Regions from separate parts of the Robertmurraya sp. FSL R5-0851 genome, predicted to be linked through region 1. Evidence: riboswitches for the same ligand, from Rfam matches in the RefSeq annotation. Region 1 holds a riboswitch; the other holds the start of a gene.
What was found. A riboswitch is a leader RNA that binds a small molecule or an ion and turns the genes downstream of it on or off. The one in region 1 is predicted to bind thiamine pyrophosphate.

Region 1 (4,209 bases):
AACAAAAATGGGCTGTTTTAGCTCCCTCTGCAGGTAAGGTTTCATCATGATACTCCAACGCTCGTTCTGGATCTAAAGATAGATTAAACTGATCTCTCCAGCGGAATTCGAATCTTGCTTTGGATAGAGCATCATCTCTCTTTTGTGCCCCTGGATGTCCTTTAGCTAAATCAGCCGCATGCGCCGCAATCTTATACGTGATTACCCCTTCCCTAACATCATCTCTATTAGGTAAGCCTAAATGTTCCTTTGGTGTAACATAACAAAGCATGGCCGTACCATACCAACCGATCATCGCAGCACCAATGGCCGATGTGATATGGTCATACCCAGGAGCGATATCAGTCGTTAAAGGCCCTAATGTATAAAAAGGCGCTTCCTTACAAACCTCTAATTGTTTATCCATATTTTCTTTTATCAGATGCATCGGTACATGCCCTGGCCCCTCCACCATTACCTGAACATCATGTTCCCATGCAATCTGAGTTAGTTCTCCTAATGTCTCTAGTTCTGCAAACTGTGCCTCATCATTTGCATCTGCAATAGAACCAGGACGCAAACCGTCCCCAAGGGAGAACGCAACATCATATGCCTTCATAATCTCACAGATTTCCTCGAAATGAGTATAAAGGAAATTTTCCTGGTGATGATACAAGCACCACTGAGCCATGATCGATCCACCTCTTGAAACAATGCCCGTTAATCGCTTCGCCGTTAGAGGCACGTACCTTAAAAGAACCCCGGCATGAATGGTGAAATAATCGACTCCTTGCTCCGCTTGCTCAATTAATGTGTCACGATAAACTTCCCAAGTTAAATCCTCTGCAATACCATTTACTTTTTCAAGTGCTTGATAAATAGGAACCGTACCTACTGGAACGGCAGAATTACGGATGATCCATTCTCTTGTAGTGTGAATATTTTTCCCTGTTGATAAATCCATAATCGTATCTGCGCCCCAGCGTGTAGCCCATGTCATTTTTTCCACTTCTTCCTCAATCGAAGAGGAAACAGCTGAGTTTCCGATGTTCGCATTAATCTTCACGTGAAAATTGCGTCCGATGATCATTGGTTCCATCTCTGGATGATTGATATTCGATGGAATAATAGCTCTTCCTTTTGCCACTTCCTCACGAACAAACTCTGGTTTCATATTTTCTCTAATGGCGATAAACTCCATTTCAGGAGTAATGATTCCCTTTTTTGCATAGTGAAGCTGAGTTACATTCTGACCTTTTTTCGCTCGCAACGGTTTTCGGTTGAGCCCCGGAAAGACTTTATGATTCGCTCTTGGGTCATGATCATCTTTAAATCCATTGTCTTCCGGCTTTATTTCTCTTCCTTCATATTCTTCTACATCTTCTCTTTCTCGTATCCAGTTATGTCTTAGATTAGGTAGGCCTTTGGTTATATCAACTGTAAATTGACTATCGGTGTATGGACCACTTGAATCATACACACGAACAGGTAGATTTTCCTCTTCACCAAAAGTTCCAGATGTGGGACTAAGTGCAATCTCTCGCATAGGCACTTGAATATCAGGTCTCGAACCTTCTACATATACCTTTTTACTTCCTGAAAAACTTGACATGATCGAAATGCTTTTTTCGTTTAATGAGGTTGATGCCATAGTAAATCTCTCCTTTTATATAATGTAATAAAAGGACGAGATCTAGAAAAAACGGGGGATCGAAGTAAGAAATACACAATAAAAAAGCCGGGTCCAAAAACAGACGGACCCGGCTTAATATGTAGAAGTGTAATCTAAATTAATAGATTGTTATTAACTTCCCCACGCTGGTATGATCCAGATCAGGTCCAAAGGGTCAAGAAACTTAAACGTGTCTCTCTCTCAGCCCAAACTATTGGACTCCCCTAGTTATTGCTATTCAATTCACATTTATTATACATGAAACCATAGGAAATGGAAGGGTAAATTTTCCTGAATAGTTATAAAAGACCACAATTCAGAACCACTTTATGAAAGATTCGGAAGTTATCGTATAAAGGTTACGAGTTATTCATAACTGCCCTATGAAGCCCTGATATTACATGCCTCCTACAATATTTAGCTTAGGCAAAAAAATGCGTTTTCAGGTATTGTAAAAATACAATGATGTAGTATAATATTTTTATATCGCTTCAGATATTCGGGGCATTAGCTCAGCTGGGAGAGCGCTACGCTGGCAGCGTAGAGGTCAGGGGTTCGAGCCCCCTATGCTCCATATATAAAAACCCTTGCGTAGCAAGGGTTTTTATTATTTCTTGGAATATTTAAGTTAAAAAATTTACCTAAATGTGCACAATAGAAACACTTTAGTTAACTTACGTGTTTCTATTGGGTCCTATCTTTAGCTTTAAGAAATTATCCTTTTTTATGAAAGTAAACTTATCTGGTGATATTAATGAAAAGCCAAGAACTGGAAGAGAAACTATTCAGTATTTCATAGATGGGAGAATTAAAGAGGCAGAATTTTTTGCAAAACATCATGGCCTGAGCTTGAAATTCTAAATCTGAAAACAAGGAAATTGATCGGTTTAATCACTCTAAGAAACTGGTGGCCTTTGTAAGTATTGACCCAAGTGTCTTTGAATCTGGTACATTCAAAGGTACTTTAAATTGAATTACCAAAAGTGGTTTGAGCAGACTAAGACATGCATTGTTTATGGATGTTAGGAGTGCCTTATGCGATTGTCGTAAGATGTTTGTAACTAGAGGAGATTGTTCAAGCCATTGCTTTTCAACCACTATATCAAAAGTGTCTTTAGCGTAAAGCATTACTTCCGGGAGGTGAGGGATCAGGAATCCAATAGGATACATAAGCAAGCTCTATACGTTAGAAGAATTATTGATTCATCAAAAAAGACGATGGATGATCACCGCCTTAAATGATTGTTTTATTCTTCTGCAAATTTATTTTTGAAATAAAGGTAATCTTTTATCTTGGATTTATCAATTTAAGGTTTTAAAATGACTTTTATACAATTATCGGTCCTTGTGTCAAAAACTTCGTATCCATGCTTTGCCTGGTCTAATGGGAGTACATGTGTAATTACATCACCAATATCAACCTTTCCTTCAGATATAAGATTGTAAAGAAAAGGCATATAAGGAATAACGGGGGCCTGACCTGTTTTAATGTCAACATTTCTTTGGAAAATGTCTCCTAACGGGAAACCATTATAACGTCCCCCATAAACACCAGTAATTTGGATGGTCCCAGCTTTTCGCACAGCCTGTGATGCAATGACAAGCCCACCCATTGCACCGCCATGAAGTTTCATTCCGGATGCAAGATATTCAAGAGGCGTCATCTTGCCGCTCATACCTGAACAATCAATAACGATATCTGCTCCACCTTGTGTTATCTCTCTTAAATATTCGCCAACGTTTTCATGTTCTTCAAAATTTACAGTCTCTACTTTATTGGTCCGTTTCGCATGATCAAGCCGGTATTGGAGGTAATCGACCGCAATAACACGCTCAGCACCTTTAAACCAAGCAAATTTTTGAGCAAGGAGACCTACTGGACCACATCCTAAAACGATAACAGTATCACCAGCTTTGACACCAGAGTGGTCTACACTCCAATAAGCTGTTGAGGCTGCATCTGCAAGTAACACTAACTTTTCATCTTCTACTTCGCAGTTTTCCGGTATTTTAAACGGAGTAAAGTTTCCATATGGAACACGCATATATTCAGCTTGTCCGCCAGCAAATCCACCGGTTGTTTCTGAATATCCAAAGAAACCACCCATTTCACCATGAGGGTTTGAATTATCACATTGGCTGGTTATATCATGGTTACAGTACCAGCAATGCCCGCAGCTTACATTAAAGGGAATAATTACCCGATCCCCTTTTTTCAATTTTGTTACTTCCGGTCCTACTTCTTCGACTACCCCCATCGGTTCATGGCCTATTACGTAATCAGTGGGCATATTGGGAATCATTTGATGAATCAAATGCAAATCGGATCCGCATATAGCAGAAGTTGTTATTTTTACAATGATATCATCACCATTTTTAATTTTTGGGTCTTTTACTTCTTTAACCTGGACATTTTTACTCCCCTGGTACGTGACAGCTTTCATTTTTCTCTAACCTCCCTTATTTATTAGGCGTTGCGAACATTCCAAGTCTATCCGTATCATTCGGGAATAAGTTCATTCCGGCAATCATTAAAGCATTTTCGGCAGATTTAAGAT
Region 2 (4,209 bases), 2.3 Mb from region 1:
CAGCCCTGAAAAGATGGAGGGCAGGGCAAACGGAAACTCGAGTTTCCAAAATAACTGACGTTTGGTTGCTCCTGCCATTTGCATATAATGAAAAAGCTCAGGAGCAACCTGGCGAAATCCATCCATGGCTGAAATCGTAATAGGAAAGAAACAAACCAGAGTAATAACAATTAGTTTTGGTAATAGGCCAAAGCCGAACCATATAACCAGAAGTGGAGCAAGTACAATAATAGGTATATTTTGCGATAATATAAGAAGCGGATATAAAGATTCTTTTAAAAAAGGAATATTATGTAATATAAAGGCAGTTAACAGACCTACGGTAACTCCAGAAACAAAGCCTAGTAAAATAAGCCGAATGGTGGAAGAAAGATGTACAGAAACACTGCTCCAGCCATTGATAAGTTCATTAAAAATTTGTGAGGGAGTTGGGAGCAGCCAAGTTGGAATCTCAGTGATTCTTGCAGTGAATTCCCAAACAAGGAATAAAAGGAGGAGAACAAAAGTTGGTCTCCACCCTTTTTGTAATTTTTGTATCATGAACGATATTTCTCCGTAAGAGTATCCATTGTTATACCAGTTGGCTGGTAAAGAATCTTCACCTGTGAAATAACATTACTGCTTCCCATTTCAATCATCTTTTCATTCATTTTCGTAATCACTGAAAATAGTTCCTGAAGATCACCCTCCATAGTTGTTTCTAAGGGATGAACCTCATACTTTACTCCTGACGCATCAATAACGGCTATTGCTTCATCTACGTAAGGAATCACATTTTCACCGTTTTTTGTCTTAGGGATAATTTGTATACTAACAAGTGCGTTTGCCATATGAACAACTCCTATTGTGGTAAAAATTCATTAGTAAAGGCTTTTTCTGCATCTAACTCTGATTCTAGCAACCCGTTCTCAAGCATCCAAGAAGCATAGTTTTCCCATACTTCTAAACTTTGCTCACCCCATTGGTCTGCATCGTCTTGATATTTGGTAGCAAGCCATTCCTGACTTTTCTTTACAAGCTCTGCGTCAAGTTCTGGAGCAGCTTTGATTAAGACGTCAGCGGCATCGGAAGGATTGTCGATAGCAAATTCATAGCCTTTTGAAGCGGCATTAACAAAAGCTCTTACTGTTTCAGGATCGTTGTTAATCATGTTTTCGCTAGTGGTTAAAACAGGTGTATAGTAGTCTAACTTTTCGGAGTAATCGGTTAAGTAGACCATATTAATGTCTTCTCCTCGTAATTCCGCTTCTACGCCTGTCCAACCGTAGTATATCCAAGCAAAGTCAATATCACGTTTAACAGCGGTAAAGAAGTCCGCATCGCCTATGTTTACAATATTCACCTTTTCTACATCTGCTTGTTCTTGCTTCATAAGTGAGTCGATGACGGATTCTTCAACAGGTGAACCCCAACCACCGTATGTTTTTCCCTCAAAATCTTTAGGGGATTGAATATTTTTAGATGCCGGTGATGCGAAACCAGAAGTGTTGTGTTGAATAACCGCAGCTATAGAAACAAGCGGTACTCCTTGTACTCTTGCCTGTGTAATTCCTTCTTGATAACCTACACCAAAATCAGCTTTCTCAGAAGCAACAAGTTGGTCAGCACCAGCTTCTCCAGGCATCTGAATGGTCACATCAAGACCTTCCTCTTCAAAAAAGCCCTTTTCTTTTGCAACATATAGTCCTGTGTGATTCGTATTTGGAGTCCAATCAAGAACGACAGTCACTTTTTTTAAGTCAGCGCTTGACTCCTCTTGTTCTGTTTGCTGTTCATTTGTTTCTGAACAACCTGCGAGTAATACAGAAGCTGTTATTGCAGCTATCCATTTTTTCATTACTTTCTCCTCCAATGGTATAAGTAGGAACATGACCTGGCCCCATAGACGACAAAAAGCGCCGCAGTTTTTGAACCGGGCGCATATGTTTAAACAATATGATTGTCTAAAGAATATGTTCCCTACGCTGGTTTCATCCAGATCAGGTTCAAAGGGTCAGCATCAATGGGATGCACTCTCAACCGGTCTTCATCGGTTCCCCTACAATTCTTACCTATTTAGTTTCATTTCTATCTCATTATAGCAGAAATTATTTTCTTGAAAAGGAAGAACTTTCTTGGAAAATGAACATAATGATATGTTTGTTGTTGCTTTTGTAAAGAACACATTGCAAACTTTAAACAGTCACGATAAGATTGAAGTTATGGATGAATTTGTGTAAGGAAAGAAAGGAATTTCTATAATGGCAAAAAATTTTAAAGATGATGTACAATCGCGTCGCACATTTGCGATCATTTCCCACCCAGATGCTGGGAAAACGACATTAACTGAGAAGTTATTGTTATTTGGTGGAGCCATTCGTGATGCGGGAACAGTTAAAGGAAAGAAAACGGGTAAGTTTGCTACGAGCGATTGGATGGAAATTGAAAAACAACGTGGTATTTCCGTTACGTCGAGTGTGATGCAATTTGATTATAATGACTGTCGAGTAAATATTCTTGATACACCAGGTCACCAAGACTTCAGTGAAGATACGTATCGTACTCTTACAGCTGTTGATAGTGCGGTCATGATAATCGATTCAGCAAAAGGGATTGAGGAGCAGACCTTAAAGCTATTTAAAGTATGTCGAATGAGAGGCATTCCGATTTTTACCTTTATTAATAAGCTTGATCGTCAGGGGAAATCTCCATTAGAACTTTTAGCTGAACTAGAAGAGGTTATGGGAATAGAATCATATCCGATGAACTGGCCGATTGGAATGGGGAAAGAATTTCTCGGTATATATGACCGTTTTTACAAGCGAATTGAACAATTCCGAGTAGATGAGGAAGAACGTTTTGTTGGGTTAAATGAAGATGGAGAAATAGAAGGAGATCATAAATTAAAGCAATACTCCTTATATGACCAGACGTTGGAAGAAATCATGCTATTAAATGAAGCGGGGAATGAGTTTTCTCGTGAAAGAATAGCAAATGGGGAACTAACACCTGTATTCTTTGGTAGCGCCCTAGCGAACTTTGGTGTTCAAACTTTTCTAGAAACCTATCTTCAATTTGCACCTGCACCTCAAGCACGGGAATCTACAGAAGGAAAAATCGATCCATTATCAGAGGATTTCTCAGGCTTTATTTTTAAGATTCAAGCTAATATGAATCCTGCTCATAGGGATAGAATTGCCTTTTTACGTGTATGTTCAGGAAAATTCGAAAGAGGGATGACAGTCAATATCCCACGCTTAGGAAAGTCAATGAAGCTTTCTCAATCAACACAGTTTATGGCGGATGACCGAAACACGGTTGATGAAGCGGTTAGTGGAGATATTATTGGTTTGTACGATCCAGGTACGTATCAAATTGGAGATACATTGACTGTTGGAAAAAACAACTTTCAATATGAAAAGCTTCCACAGTTTACACCTGAACTCTTTGTTCGAGTTTCAGCTAAAAACGTAATGAAGCAAAAGTCTTTTCATAAAGGAATTCAGCAACTTGTACAAGAGGGAGCCATTCAGCTCTTCCGTACGGTTCGAACAGATGATTATTTGCTAGGGGCCGTAGGTCAACTTCAATTTGAAGTGTTTGAGCATCGAATGAGAAACGAGTACAATGCTGAGGTATTAATGGAAAGATTAGGCTCAAAAATTGTCCGTTGGGTCGAAAATGAAGAAATTAACGAAAATCTTTCTAGCAGTCGAAGTCTTTTAGTAAAGGATCGCTACGATAAGAAAGTATTTCTTTTCGAAAACGACTTTGCCCTTCGCTGGTTCCAAGAAAAAAATCCAGATATTACACTTTATAATCCTATGGATGATTATCAATAAGTATAAGGGAGTCCTCAAGATTGAGGGCTTCTTTATTTTATATTCATTAGGAAGAGTGGTCTGGAAAAAAAAACTAATGTCGAAAAATGTAGGAAAAGTCTTGCATGTTCAAGTGATAATTCTTCTTTATTTCGTACAACCTATAAGTAATGAAAATTAGCTGGTGATTAGGATGAAATGTTAATGACGTTCTCCAATGTCCAGAACTTGACGGTGTTGATTGTCCTAAAACTGACGGATTCACTGTCCAAAAATGAAAGGGAAGCAGTTCACATGCTTCCCTAATGATTTACAAATCAACTTGATACGTCTCATTTTTCTTAAGGTAGAACCTAACATCATTTCGACCCGTAAGGATATACCAGTCTCTGCCCAATTCCAAGCGGCA

Region 2: another riboswitch for thiamine pyrophosphate. It lies ahead of MKX65_RS06965 (ABC transporter substrate-binding protein); the one in region 1 lies ahead of thiC (phosphomethylpyrimidine synthase ThiC).

What each region holds. Positions count from the first base shown of each region.
Region 1 is NZ_JBBOOE010000001.1:3,641,105-3,645,313, forward strand. It holds gene thiC (phosphomethylpyrimidine synthase ThiC) at 1-1,630, opposite strand, end outside; TPP riboswitch at 1,773-1,887, opposite strand; tRNA gene MKX65_RS18770 (tRNA-Ala) at 2,153-2,225, shown strand; partial or broken gene MKX65_RS27135 (transposase) at 2,514-2,714, shown strand; gene MKX65_RS18780 (zinc-dependent alcohol dehydrogenase) at 2,959-4,095, opposite strand; gene MKX65_RS18785 (spore coat protein) at 4,112-4,209, opposite strand, start outside.
Region 2 is NZ_JBBOOE010000001.1:1,336,532-1,340,740, forward strand. It holds gene MKX65_RS06955 (ABC transporter permease) at 1-540, opposite strand, end outside; gene MKX65_RS06960 (thiamine-binding protein) at 537-830, opposite strand; gene MKX65_RS06965 (ABC transporter substrate-binding protein) at 842-1,837, opposite strand; TPP riboswitch at 1,940-2,050, opposite strand; gene MKX65_RS06970 (peptide chain release factor 3) at 2,241-3,821, shown strand; gene MKX65_RS06975 (DUF5348 domain-containing protein) at 4,111-4,209, opposite strand, start outside.